Regions from separate parts of the Dactylosporangium sp. NPDC051087 genome, predicted to be linked through region 2. Evidence: riboswitches for the same ligand, from Rfam matches in the RefSeq annotation. Region 2 holds a riboswitch; the other holds the start of a gene.
What was found. A riboswitch is a leader RNA that binds a small molecule or an ion and turns the genes downstream of it on or off. The one in region 2 is predicted to bind glycine.

Region 1: linked by a shared signal. The riboswitch ahead of gcvT (glycine cleavage system aminomethyltransferase GcvT) and the one ahead of gcvP (aminomethyl-transferring glycine dehydrogenase) in region 2 are both predicted to bind glycine.

The regions. Positions count from the first base shown of each region.
Region 1 covers NZ_JBVJIJ010000026.1:63,843-70,571, reverse strand. Annotated here, with positions in the region: gene ACZ6TV_RS40345 (L-serine ammonia-lyase) at 1-1,133, opposite strand, end outside; gene gcvH (glycine cleavage system protein GcvH) at 1,139-1,498, opposite strand; gene gcvT (glycine cleavage system aminomethyltransferase GcvT) at 1,504-2,652, opposite strand; glycine riboswitch at 2,705-2,805, opposite strand; glycine riboswitch at 2,806-2,899, opposite strand; gene ACZ6TV_RS40330 (RNA polymerase sigma factor) at 3,029-5,041, shown strand; gene ACZ6TV_RS40325 (hypothetical protein) at 5,025-6,293, opposite strand; gene ACZ6TV_RS40320 (lytic polysaccharide monooxygenase auxiliary activity family 9 protein) at 6,501-6,729, shown strand, end outside.
Region 2 covers NZ_JBVJIJ010000008.1:163,315-170,043, reverse strand. Annotated here, with positions in the region: gene ACZ6TV_RS17250 (ferric iron reductase) at 1-801, shown strand, start outside; gene ACZ6TV_RS17245 (chorismate-binding protein) at 1,070-2,269, opposite strand; gene ACZ6TV_RS17240 (DUF5999 family protein) at 2,402-2,611, shown strand; gene gcvP (aminomethyl-transferring glycine dehydrogenase) at 2,633-5,455, opposite strand; glycine riboswitch at 5,529-5,623, opposite strand; gene ACZ6TV_RS17230 (hypothetical protein) at 5,721-6,729, opposite strand, start outside.

The sequences.
Region 1 (6,729 bases), on a different contig from region 2:
CAGGTGAGGCCGAGGTTGTGCTCCAGGCCGATCTCCGCCGCGTTCTCGACCTGGGCGGGGGTGCCGCCGAGGACCTCGCACAGCCCCGCGGCGGCCATCGCGCACGCCGAGCCCACCTCGCCCTGGCAGCCCACTTCGGCGCCGGAGATGGAGGCGTTGCCCTTGATGAGGATGCCGATGGCGGCGGCGGTGAGCAGGAAGCGGGCGACGCCGTCGTCGGTGGCGCCGGGGACGAAGCGGGTGTAGTAGTGCAGGACGGCGGGGATGATGCCGGCGGCGCCGTTGGTGGGGGCGGTGACGATGCGGCCGCCGGAGGCGTTCTCCTCGTTGACGGCGAGCGCGTAGAGGTTCACCCAGTCGAGCACGCGCAGCGGGTCGTGGCCCGCGGAGTTCTCGAGGTCGCGGAACAGTGCCGGGGCCCGGCGCGGCACCCGCAGCCCGCCGGGCAGGACTCCGTCCGGGGGGCGGGTGCAGCCGCGCTCGACGCATTCCTGCATGACGGACCACAGGTGCAGCAGGCCGGCGCGGGTCTCGGTGTCGGGACGCCAGGCGCGTTCGTTGGCGTACATGAGCGAGCTCACCGGCATCGAGAGGTCGCGGCACAGGGCGAGCAGCTCACCGCCGGTGGTGAAGGGGTGCGGCAGGACCGTGGTGTCGGCGACGATGCCGGTGTCGCCGACGACGAACCCGCCGCCGACGGAGAAGTAGGTCTTCTCCAGCAGCGTGCCGCCGTCGGGTGAGAAGGCGTGGAAGCGCATGCCGTTGGGGTGTTCGGGCAGGGATTTGCGCCGGTGCAGGACCACGTCGTCGTCGGCGGAGAACGGCACGAGCGTCCCGCCGGGGAGGCGGAGCCGGCCGGTGGCCCGGACGGCGGCGACCAGCTCGTCGGCGCCGTCGGTGTCCACCGTCGCCGGGTCCTCGCCGAGTAGGCCGAGGACGACGGCCTTGGCCGAGCCGTGGCCGTGGCCGGTGGCGCCGAGCGAGCCGAACAGCTCCGCCCGCACCCGGCCGACCGGGCCGGTGAGCGCTGTCGCGAAGCGGCGGGCGGCGCGCATCGGGCCGACGGTGTGCGACGACGAGGGGCCGATGCCGACGGAGTACAGGTCGAACACGCTCAGCGTCGCCGCGGCCACCCCGCTCACCCGACCAGGTCGGCGTAGGCGGCGGCGTCGAGGAGGTCGGGCGCGCCGGTGAGGTCGAGCTCGAAGAGCCAGCCACGCCCGTACGGGTCGTCGTTGACCAGCCCCGGTTCGCCGGCCAGCGCGGGGTTGACCGAGACGACGACACCGCCGGCGGGGGCGACGAGGTCGCTGACGGACTTGGTCGACTCGATCTCGCCGCAGGGCGTGCCGGCGGTGACGGTCGCCCCGACCTCCGGCAGCTGCACGTAGACGATGTCGCCGAGCGCGGCGGCGGCGTACGCCGTGATGCCCACCCGGCCGTCGTGCAGCCATTCGTGGTCGCGGGTGTAGCGCAGGTGCGGCGGGATCGCGGACATGGCGCTCATTTCTGCGAGGAGTGGAAGGGCAGCGGCACGACCGTGGCGGGGACGTGCTCGCCGCGGACGTCGACGGTGAGCGGGGTCCCGGGCGCGGACAGGCCGGCGGGCACGTAGGCCATCGCGACGGGATGGCCGAGCGTCGGTGACAGCGCGCCGCTGGTGACGGTCCCGGCCGGGGCGCCGGTCGCGGGGTCGAGCACCGCGTAGCCGGCGCGCGGCGCCCGGCGGGTGCCGGTGACGAGCCCCACCAGCACCTGACCGCAGCCCGGAACGCAGCCGGCGCCGTCATCCGGGACGCAGCCGGCGTCATCCGAAAGATCCGGGCCGCGGCCGCAGCCCGGCGCGTGGCCCGTCGCGTGCAGGCGGCGCAGCGCGGCGGCGCCGACGAAGTCCCGTTTCGTGAGGTCGACGACCCGTCCCAGCCCGGCCGCCGCCGGGGTGCGCCGGACGGACAGCTCGTGCCCGTACAGGGGCATCCCGGCCTCGAGGCGCAGCGTGTCGCGGCAGGCCAGCCCCGCCGGCACGGGCCCGCGCCCGAGCAGCGCCAGCCACACGAAGGTGGCGTCCCCGGCGCGGCAGGAGATCTCGAAGCCGTCCTCGCCCGTGTACCCCATCCGGGCCAGCAGCACGTCCCGCCCGGCGACCTCGAAGGGTTTGACGGCGTAGTACCGCAGCGGGCCCGGGCCGACCATCGACGCCGCCGACGGGCCCTGGACGGCGATGAGCGCCCGGTCGGCCGACATGTCGCGGACCGTGGCGTGGAAGCCGTCGGCGTGCTCGCGCAGCATGGCGAGGACCACGGCGGTGTTCGCGGCGTTCGCGACGATCAGGTAGCGGCGCTCCGCCAGGCGGTGGACGACCAGGTCGTCGAGGACGCCGCCGGTGTCGTGGCAGAGCATCGTGTATCGCGCGCGCCCCACCTCCACCGCCGACAGCCGCCCGACCAGGGCGTGGTCGAGGAAGCTGCCCGCCTCCGCGCCGGTGACCTCGAGCTGCCCCATGTGCGACAGGTCGAACAGGCCTGCGGTGCGGCGGACCGCGTGGTGCTCGGCGAGCTCGCCCGAGCTCTGGTAGCGCAGCGGCATGCGCCGGCCGGCGAAGTCGGTGAACGTGGCGCCCAGATCGCGGTGCACGTCGAACAGCGGTGTCACGAGAGGCTCCCTGGGTCCGGATGCCGTCGCGGACGGCACCCCTGCTGGGTGACCTCCCCGCTCTGTCATCGGAACCTGAGAGCTTCGCCGCCCGGGACGGGCGGTTTGCACCGTGGGTGCAGGACAGCTGTCGTCCTGACTTTCCAGAGTCGCCTGACCGCGGCGGTACCGATGCCTGAGAGATTCTGGGGAGAACGTTGCTCCTTCGGCGCCTCGGACTGACCGAGGGCTCTCCCGTCGCGGGTCGTGCAGCGCGATATGCGGTTGTGATCTGGACCGTAAGACCCGCCACCCCGCCCCGTCAAGCCCGGAAAAGTGTTATGACACGGGACCGGACGGCGTCTGCTGGAAGATGGGCGAACAGGCGGGAGCGAGCGTGGCACAGTCCGACGAGGTCCTCGTGGCGGCGGCCCGCGACGGTGACCGGGCCGCCGTGGAGGCGCTCGCCACGCGGTACCTGCCGCTGGTCTACTCCGTCGTCGGCCGGGGCGCCGACCGGGACCTCGACGTCGACGACATCGTCCAGGACGCGATGGTGCGGGTCGTGACGGGCGTCGGCGGGGTCCGGCAGGCGGAGCGCTTCCGGTCGTGGGTGGTGACGATCGCGCTGCGGCAGCTCGCCGACGCCCGCGCCGAGGCCCGCCGGGCGCGGCTGACCCGCGGCGACGACCCGCGGGACGCCGAGCGGGAGGACCCGTCGGCGGACTTCGTGGGGCTCGCCGTGCTGCGGCAGGTCCTGGACGGCGAGCAGCGGGAGATCGCGGAGGCGGCCCGGTGGCTGGACGCGTCGCACCGCACGGTGCTGTCGCTGTGGTGGCTGGAGGCGAGCGGTCATCTGACCCGCGCCGAGGTGGCCGCGGCGCTCGACCAGCCGGTCGCGCACGCCGGGGTGCGGGTGCAGCGGATGCGGGAGCAGCTGGACGTGGCCCGGTCGGTGGTCCGCGCCCTGGACGCCGCGCCGGGCTGTGCAGTGCTGCGGGACCAGACGAAGGGCTGGGACGGCGAGCCGGATCCGTTGTGGCGCAAGCGGATCGCCCGGCACGTCCGCGACTGTCCACAGTGCACGGAGCGGTCGCGCCGGCTCGCCGCGGCGGAGGGGCTCCTCGCCGGCCTGCCGCTGCTCGTCCCGCCGCCGTCCAGGACGGCGGGGTCCACGGTGCTGGCCGCGGTCGCGGGCGGGGTGACGGCCCTGGCGCTCGCGATCGGCGTGGCCGTGTGGCAGTGGCCCGCTCCGGCGCCGCAGGGTCCTCCGGCGGCGGCTCCCCCGGCGACGGCCCAGGTCCCGGCGCCGTCGCTGCCGCCGCCGTCCCCGTCCGGCTCCGCGGTGCCGCCGCCGGCTTCCGGGCCGCCGTTCTTCGCGTCGGTACCGGCGGTGCCCGGCGTGGCCGAGGTGACGGTGACGGGTGCGGTACGGCAGCAGCAGCGCGTGGCGGGCCGGGACAACGGCCAGAGCACCCGCTACGGCGACCGCTCGATCTGGATCTTCGACGACACCACGCTCAAGGACCCGTTCGGCTTCATCTCCAACAGCGGCGCCGCCACGAGGGACCTCGACGCCTCCGACGGCATCGACCTCACGTCGAGCGGCCCGGTCACCGTCGACGCCTCGCAGCCCCCGGTCGAGCTGATCACCCGCAACCAGGCCGAACGCGACTACGAGGCGCGGAACCCGGCGAGGTTCGCGTTCTGGCCCGGGCCGGTCGTCGCGGACCCCGCCCGCGGCCGGGTCCTCGTCCTCTACGGCAAGCTGTGCCGCGCCGCCGACCCCTGCACCGGCCCGATCGGCAAGGGCCTGGGCACCGGCATCGCGGCGATCGACATGACCTCCGGCGCGGTCACCCGCCTCACCGCCACCAACGGCCCGGCCGTGACCGGCCTCGAAGGCACGGACCGGACGATGTTCTTCCCGGACGGTGCCGGGTTCAGCGCCGCCGCCCTCACCGTCGGCGAGGTGCTCTACGTCTACGGCTCGTGCACGTACCAGGGCTGCAAACTCGGCAAGGTGCGCCTCGCGGACCTGACCGACCGTCGCAGGTGGACGTTCTGGACCGGGAAGGACTGGACCGCCGACCCCGCGAAGGGCGCGGTCACCGTCGCCGCCGGCGCCGCCGGGCAGACCGTGTTCTACGCCCCGGCGCTCAAGGCGTGGGTCAACACGTACATGCCGTTCGGCAGCAACGACATCATGTTCCAGGTGGGCGGCGCGCCGCACGGGCCGTGGTCGAAACCGGTGCGGGCGGCGACCGTCCCGGCGGGCGGCGACGCGGCGAACTACGCGTTGTTCGCGCATCCGGAGTACGCCCGCCAGGACGGTCTCGTGCAGTACCTGACCTACTTCAACCCGGCGAGCGGGGAGCAGCGCATCGCGCGGGTCACGTTCCGAAGGTGAGGCGCACCAGGCGTTGTTCGCCGCTGTCGGGGTGGAAGTACGAGAGGTACTGCACGAGCCCGTCGCGCCGCGCGTACTCCGGGTGCCCGAACAACGCGTAGTTGGCGGCCTTGCCGCCCTGGGTCGTCATCGCCCGCACCGGTTTCGACCACGGCCCGAACGGCGCGCCGCCGACCTGGAACATCACGTCGTTGCTGCCGAAGGGCATGAACACGTTGAGCCACGCCTTGAGCGCGGGGGCGTAGAACACGGTCTGCCCGGCCGCGCCCGGCGCGATCGTGACGGCGCCCGCGGCGGGATCGGTGCCCCAGCCGGACCCGGTCCAGAACGTCCACCTGCGACGGTCGGTCACGTCCGCGAGGCCGACCTTGCCGAGTTTGCAGCCGTGGTACGTGCACGCGCCGTACGCGTAGAGGACGTCCCCGACGACGAGCGCGGCGCTGCTCCAGCCGAGCCCGTCGGGGAAGAACATCGTCGGGTCGGTGCCCTCGACGCTGGTGACGGCGGGCGCGTTGACCGCGGTGAGGCGGGTGACGGCGCCGGACGTCATGTCGACGGCGGCGACGCCGGTGCCGAGCCCCTTGCCCAGCGGCCCGGTGCAGACGCTGCCCTCGGGGCCGCCCCGGCACAGCTTGCCGTAGAAGACGAGGACCCGGCCGCGGGCGGGGTCGGCGACGACCGGCCCGGGCCAGAACCCGAACAGCACCATGTTCGCCTGCTCGTACGCCTTCTCTGCGGCCGAGCGCGGGATCAGCTCGGCCGGGGTCCTCGACGCGTCGACGGTGGCGGGGCCGCTCGACGTGAGGTCGATGCCGTCGGAGGCGTCGAGGTCGGCGGTGGCGGCGCCGCTGTTGGAGATGAACCCCCACGGGTCCTTGAACGTGGTGTCGTCGAAGATCCAGACGGACCGGTCGCCGTAGCGGGTGCTCTGGCCGTTGTCCCGGCCGGCCACGCGCCGGTGCTGCCGTACCGCACCCACCGAAACGGCGTCGGCGACCCTCGGCACCGCGGGCACCGCCGCGAGGAACGGCGGCACCTGAGCGGCCGCGGACGCCGAGGGCGCCGCCGAGGGCGCCGCCGGCCCGGCCCCGGCGGCGCCGGACGGGCCCACGGCCGTGGCCGCCGGCGCACCGGTGGCCGCCGCGGGCGGGGACGGCGGGACTGATGCGGTCTGCGGCCGTGGGTCGCAGGCCGAGACGGCGAACAGCACGACGGCGGCGGCGCCGGTCGCGGACAGGTGGCGCAGGTGCACTACATCCCCCTCGGGAGCGGATTCGTCTCATGCGCGTCAACAGACCGCCGCGCCGCCCGGCCCGTAACACATTTCCGTCGCGCATTCACCGTGATCCATGCAGTAGGTAGAATGTCCACGGGAGCCGCACAGCGCCGCGGACAGCCTCTGAGCTGCATCGCAGGCGTCGCCATGCACGCATTTCGCATCGACGTGACGGAGTTCCCTGTGCAACTTTCAGCCCGCTTCAGAACAGTCGCCGCCGGCGCCGCGGTGGCCCTCGCCGCCGCGGTCGTCGCGGTCGTCGCCGCCCAGAGTCCCGCCGCCGCGCACGGCTCGGTCACCGACCCGCCGTCGCGCAACTACGGCTGCTGGGCCCGGTGGGGCAGCGACTTCCAGAACCCGAACATGTCCCAGACCGACCCGATGTGCGCCCAGGCGTGGCAGGCCAACCCGG
Region 2 (6,729 bases):
TTCGTGAAGCTGCACTACCCGCGGCGCCTGTCCCGCTTCACCCGCCGGCTGCGCCGCCCCGTCATCGAGCTGCAGCTGTGGGTGTCCGACGAGCTCGTCCGCGTCGGCGCCCCGGTCCTGCCGGAGGTCGGCGGCGGCTGGTTCGGCGACTCCGCCGAGGACGCCTGGGGCTTCCTGCTGCGCGCCGCCCGGCCCCTCGCCCCGGCCCCGTCGTGGACGGTGCCGCTGTTCGCCCTGTACGGCCGCGACCTGCACCACCCGTCGGACCCGACGCTGCTGGAGCAGCTCGTCGCCGCGTTCGACGAGGACCCGGCGACCTTCGTCACGGACCGGATCATCGTGCCGATGGTCCGCCTGTGGGCGTCCGTGGCCCGCGGCACCGGCTGCCCCCTGGAGACCCACGGGCAGAACACGCTCTTCGCGTTCGACGTCGCCCGCCGCGAGACCCGCATCCTCTACCGCGACTGCGCCATCTACGTCGACGCCGCGCTGCGCGCCCGACTCGGCCTGACCGGCGCCCTGCCCCCGACGAACGTCATCCCCCGCGACGTGCCGATGGCCGCCGACGAGGTGTTCAGCCTGACCTACGACAGCTTCATGGGCCACCACGCCCTGTCCTACGTCGCGGCGCTCGCCGCCGACCGGTTCGGCGTGCCCCCGGCGACCCTGCACGCCGCGGCCAGGGCCGCGTTCACCGCCCAGGACCTCCTGCCGGACACCGTCTTCTACTACGACAACGTCCTGTACGAAAACGGCGACTGGAAACTCGTCGACACCGGCCAGACCCCCGACTGGCGTTGAGGGCGGGTCGGAGCTCCACGCCCGCTCGGACGTGGCGTGGAAGCGCAGATCGATGTAGAGGTTGCGGCTGACGCAGACCAGCTTCGCGTCGTCGCCGAGGTCGGCGATGACGTCGCCGACGAACCCTGCACTGTTGCCGAAGTCCGCGCCCTCGTCGTTGTACCGCTCCACGACGCTGTCGACGGTGACGAAACGCCGTCCCGGCCGGACCTGAGATGTGCAGCCCGGTGCTGCGGGCGCTTCCTGCGAGGTCGTCGGGCCAGGCTCGTCAGGCGGACAGGGCGGCCTTGATGGGGGCGGTCTTGGCGGCCGCCTCCGCCACCTCGGCGGCCGGGTCGCTGTCCCAGACGATGCCGCCGCCGGCCCACACGTGGGCGAGGCCGCCGGCGACCGCGACCGTGCGGATGGTCAGGCCCAGGTCGAGGTGGAGGCGGCCGTCCGGGGTGTGGCCGATCCAGCCGGCGGCGCCCATGCTCGGGCCGCGGCCGACCGGTTCCAGGGCACTGACGACGTCGATGGCGGCCAGCTTCGGGGCGCCCGTCACCGAGCCGCCCGGCCAGACCGCGGCGAGGAGCTCCCGCAGGCCGACGCCGGGGGCCAGGTCGGCGCTGACCGTGGACTCGGCCTGCCAGAGGCGGGACCAGCGGCGGATCGCGAACAGTTCGTCGACGCGGACGGTGCCGGTGCGGGCGACACGGCCCAGGTCGTTGCGTTCCAGGTCGACGATCATGACGTGTTCGGCGCGTTCCTTCGCGGAGGCGAGGAGCTCCGCGCGGCCCTGGCCGGTGGCGGGGCGGGTGCCTTTGATCGGGCGGGTCACGGCGCGGCCGGCGGACACCTCGACGAGGGTCTCCGGGGAGGCGCAGGCCACCCACCAGGAGTCGCCGGACAGCACTCCCCCGTAGCGGGCGCCGGGCAGGGCGGCGACCCGGGCCAGGGCGGCACGGGGGTCGCCGGTGAACGGGGCACTGGCGTGGCCGACGACGTTGGCCTGGTAGACGTCGCCCCGGGCGATCGCGGCGCGGACCGACTCGACGGCGGCGGCGTGTGCCGCGGTGGTCCAGCTCGGGGTCCACAACCCAACCCGCGGGGCGGACCCGGGCGCCCCCGGAGGTGCGGCGGAGCGGCCGCCAGGTCGTACACCTGCGGACGGCGAATGCGCGTAGACGACGGCGACGAGGTCGGGCACGGACGGGGCCGGTGACGCGACCATCGACGGCGGTGCCAGAAGGATCGCCGCGCCACACACCGGGTCCGTCACCGCGTGTGATCGGGACAGATCGGAGACGGGAAGTCCGGCATCGATCAGGAACGCCGAAAGGATGGCGAGCGGGTCACCCCCATCGCGGGAATGCCACTCGATGCGGGAACGCTCCCATAGATGTGGTCTGCACGCTGGAGCCGACCCGGGAGGGTGAAGATCCACCGACCCGGGCCGGCACCCGACGACCGGTCCTAATGTGCTCATACGAATGGCGGATTATCTCCAAGTTGTGCCGTGACGCGTTCGGAAACGTGTCGTTGGCCGTAGTAGCGTGCATCACTGGTCATGTGAACAACCACACAGGCCCCAACGGAACCCTTCAATCGGAGAACCCCGATGCTCTGCCAGCACCAACCACCCTGTCCCTCAGCCGCCGATCTCGACCACGAAGCCGCCAGGATCCTGGCCGCGCACCCCGAGCAGGGGTGGAGCCTCCTGTGCAACGGAGTGATCGTCTTCGAGGACACCGGCGAGCTTCTCCCGGACTGCAGCGTGATCGAGCCGCACCGCGGCCCGGCCAGGCACGTCCTCGTCAACGCGGCCTGACCGGTCACGCTCCGTATTCAGTTACTCCTCAAAGGCGGACGCCGGCGGGCACGAGCAGACCAGGTTCCGGTCGCCGTAGCTGTCGTCGATCCGCCGCACCGGCGGCCAGTACTTCGCCACCGTCACCCCGGCCGGGTAGGCCGCCACCGAGCGCGGGTAGGCGTGCGACCACTCGTCGGCGGTGACCACCGCGGCGGTGTGCGGGGCGTTGCCGAGCGGGTTGTCCCCGGCCGGCCATGCACCGGACGCCACGCGGTCGATCTCCTCACGGATCGCGATCATCGCGTCACAGAAACGGTCGAGCTCGGCGAGGTCCTCGCTCTCCGTCGGCTCGACCATCAGCGTCCCCGACACCGGGAACGACATGGTCGGCGCGTGGAAGCCGTAGTCGATCAGCCGCTTCGCGACGTCCGCGACGCTGACCCCGGTCGCCTTCGTGATCGCCCGCAGATCGAGGATGCACTCGTGCGCGACGAGGCCCTCGCTGCCGCTGTACAGCACGGGATAGTGCCCCCGCAGCCGCGCCGCCACGTAGTTCGCCGCCAGGACGGCCGTCGCGGTCGCCTTCGCCAGGCCGTCGGGGCCCATCAGCCGCAGGTAGGCCCACGGGATCGGCAGGATCCCCGCCGAGCCCCACGGCGCCGCCGACACCGGCCCGACCGGGGCGCTGCCGGCCAGGATCGGGTGTGACGGCAGGAACTGCGCCAGGTGGGCGCGGACCGCGACCGGGCCGACGCCGGGGCCGCCACCGCCGTGCGGGATGCAGAAGGTCTTGTGCAGGTTCAGGTGCGACACGTCCGCCCCGAACTGGCCCGGCTTCGCGTAGCCGAGCAGGGCGTTGAGGTTCGCGCCGTCGACGTACACCTGGCCGCCGGCCTCGTGGACCTTGGCGCACAGGTCGGAGATGCCGGTCTCGTACACGCCGTGCGTCGACGGATACGTCACCATGATCGCGGCGAGCCGGTCCCGGTGCAGCTCGATCTTCGCCTCGAGGTCGCCGAGGTCGACGTTGCCCAGCTCGTCGCAGGCCACGACCGCGACCCGCATGCCCGCCATGACGGCGCTGGCGGCGTTCGTCCCGTGGGCGCTGGACGGGATCAGGCACATGTCGCGCTGCGTGTCGCCCCGCGAGTGGTGGTAGGCGCGGATCGCGAGCAGACCCGCCAGCTCACCCTGCGACCCCGCGTTCGGCTGCAGCGACACGGCGTCGTAGCCGGTCACCTCCGCCAGCCACCGCTCCAGGTCGCCGATCAGCTGCCGGTACCCCTGGGTCTGCGCCGCCGGCGCGAACGGGTGCACGTTGGCGAACTCGGGCCAGGTGATCGGCTCCATCTCGGCCGTCGCGTTGAGCTTCATCGTGCACGAGCCGAGCGGGATCATGCCCCGGTCCAGGGCGTAGTCCATGTCGGAGAGGCGCTTGAGATACCGCAGCATCGCCGTCTCCGACCGGTGCGAGCTGAACACCGGGTGGCTCAGGTAGTCACCGGCCCGCCGCAGCCGCGCGGGGACCGCGTCCGCGGTGTCCAGCGCCGTGACGTCGACGTGCTCCAGCCCGAACGCGGTGAGGACGTCACGCAGGTGGCCGAACGTGGTCGTCTCGTCGCACGCGATCCCGACCCGGTCGTCGTCCACGTGCCGCAGGTTGATCCCGCGCTCCGCGGCCTTCTGCGTGATCTCCCGCGCCCGGCCCGGCACCACCGCCGTCACGGTGTCGAAGAACGCCTCGTGCTCAGTCGTGACACCGCCCGCGCGCAGGCCCGCGGCGAGCCGGACCGCCATGTCGTGGGTCCGCGACGCGATCTCCCGCAGCCCGTCCGGGCCGTGGTACACCGCGTACATGCTGGCCGTCACGGCGAGGAGCACCTGCGCGGTGCAGATGTTGCTGGTCGCCTTCTCCCGGCGGATGTGCTGCTCACGGGTCTGCAGGGCCAGCCGATACGCCGGGGCGCCGTCCGCGTCCTTCGACACGCCGACGAGCCGGCCCGGCAGGGTGCGCTCCAGGCCCTTGCGAACCGACATGTAGCCGGCGTGCGGCCCGCCGAAGCCCATCGGCACCCCGAACCGCTGCGCGCTGCCGACGGCGACGTCCGCACCGACCGCGCCGGGCTCACGCAGCAGGCACAGGGCCAGCAGGTCCGCGGCGAAGGTGACGATCGCGCCCTTCTCGTGCGCCGCCGCCGTCAGCGCCTCGAGGTCACGCACGGCGCCGGAGGCACCCGGGTACTGCAGGTGCAGGCCGAAGAACTCCTCCGGCAGCCGGTCCTCGTCGACGTCGACGGTCAGCACGGTGATGTTCAGCGGCTCGGCGCGGGTCCGGATGACGGCGAGGGTCTGCGGGAGGACGTCCTTGTCGACGACGTACACGTCGGCCTTGACCTTCGACGAGCGCCTCGCCAGGGTCATCGCCTCGGCCGCGGCGGTCGCCTCGTCGAGCAGCGACGCGCCCGCGACGGGCAGGCCCGTCAGGTCGGTGATCACCGTCTGGAAGTTCAGCAGCGCCTCGAGACGCCCCTGGCTGATCTCCGGCTGGTACGGCGTGTACGCCGTGTACCACGACGGGTCCTCCAGCACGTTGCGCACGATGACCGGCGGCGTGTGCGTGCCGTAGTAGCCGAGGCCGATCATGCTGACCAGGGTCCGGTTGGCCGCCGCGAGAGCGCGCAGCTCCCCCAGCACCTCGGCCTCGGACGCCGCCAGCGGAAGATCGAGCGGCTGGTGCCAGCGGATCGAGCCGGGGATCGCGGCGGTCATCAGCGCCTCGACGGACTCATATCCGACGGTCTTGAGCATCTCGGACTGATCGTCCGGCGACGGCCCGATGTGCCGGCTGGCGAAACTGGTCATTGGCCACACTCTTTCGGATCCGGGGTCGGGGGTGCGCGTCCCTCCCCCTCTGTCGTGTGGCCTCCAGAGGTGCCAACCCGTCGCGGTCCTTCTGCCTGAGAGGTTCCGGGGAGGATTTGCCCCTTCGGCGTCGCCTTACGTTCAGACGATCTCTCCCGCGCGGGTATTGCCGGCGTTGCCTAATCTACCGGTTCTTCGACTATGGTCACGCGCCCGTGGTCCACACCACACGCGCCAGGGCGTCCTAGGAAGCTAGGTCCATGACTCAGGGGCGGCAGCGGGCGGAGTTCGGATCCACCATCAGCAGGGAGCTGTCCACGGCCTCGAAGTCCTTGCCGGACAGGGACTTCAACGCGTTCAGCTGGTCGTTGCTCCACTTGTCGTCCTGGGTCCCCGAGAAGAACCACGGCGAGCCGTTGTCGGCCAGGATCGCGCCGTACTGCTTGAGCGCCTGCGCCACCGTCCGGGCCTGGGGAGGGAACTTGGAGATGTCGACGGACGCCTTCAGGCGGAAGCGGGCCCCCATCGGCGGCAGCGCGGCGTCGCCGGACGAGGACGCCGCGTGGCGGGCGGGCCAGATGTAGGCGTTCTTCGTGCGCGGCGCCGTGAAGCGGATCGCGTGGCCGATCTTCCCCGCGCCGGCCTCGTCGGCGCGGGCCAGCCCGGCGAGGATCGACAGGCCCGCCGCGTCGGCGGAGGTCCAGCCGGCCTTGCGCAGGTCGTTGCGGCGCAGGTCGTAGACGGCGCCGGAGCCCGCCTTCCAGGAGCCGTCCGCGTTGGGGTGCGCGTCGAAGAGCTCGTAGGACTTGCACGCGGCCGTGTCGTGGACGATGACGTGCCGGTCGCCGTCGGCGTTCGCGCCGCCCTCGATGCGGGCGCTGCGCGGGATCGGGTAGGGACCTTTGTCGCTCTCGTCGGCGTAGTCGAAGCCGACCTTCACGCCGGCCTGCCCGGCGCCGACGGTCGTGATCGGGATGCCGAACGGCGCGCCGTCGATCAGGCCCGCGCCGAAGTCGGGGTGCGCCTTCGCCGACGCCCCGATGCTCGCCACCCACGCCGCCGAGTCCCGGTGCACCGGCAGCTTCGACACGTCGGCCCGCCACACGTTGTCGGCGGGGAAGACCGTGCACGGGCCCTTCGCCGAGGCGGACGGGCTCACGGACCCCAGCCCCCCGGCGCCGTCGGGCGCGGCCGTCTGCGACACCTCGGACGCGGCCGCCGCGGGCGCCGCCTTGGGCTCCTTCGACGAGCCGCACCCGGCCACGCTCACGGCA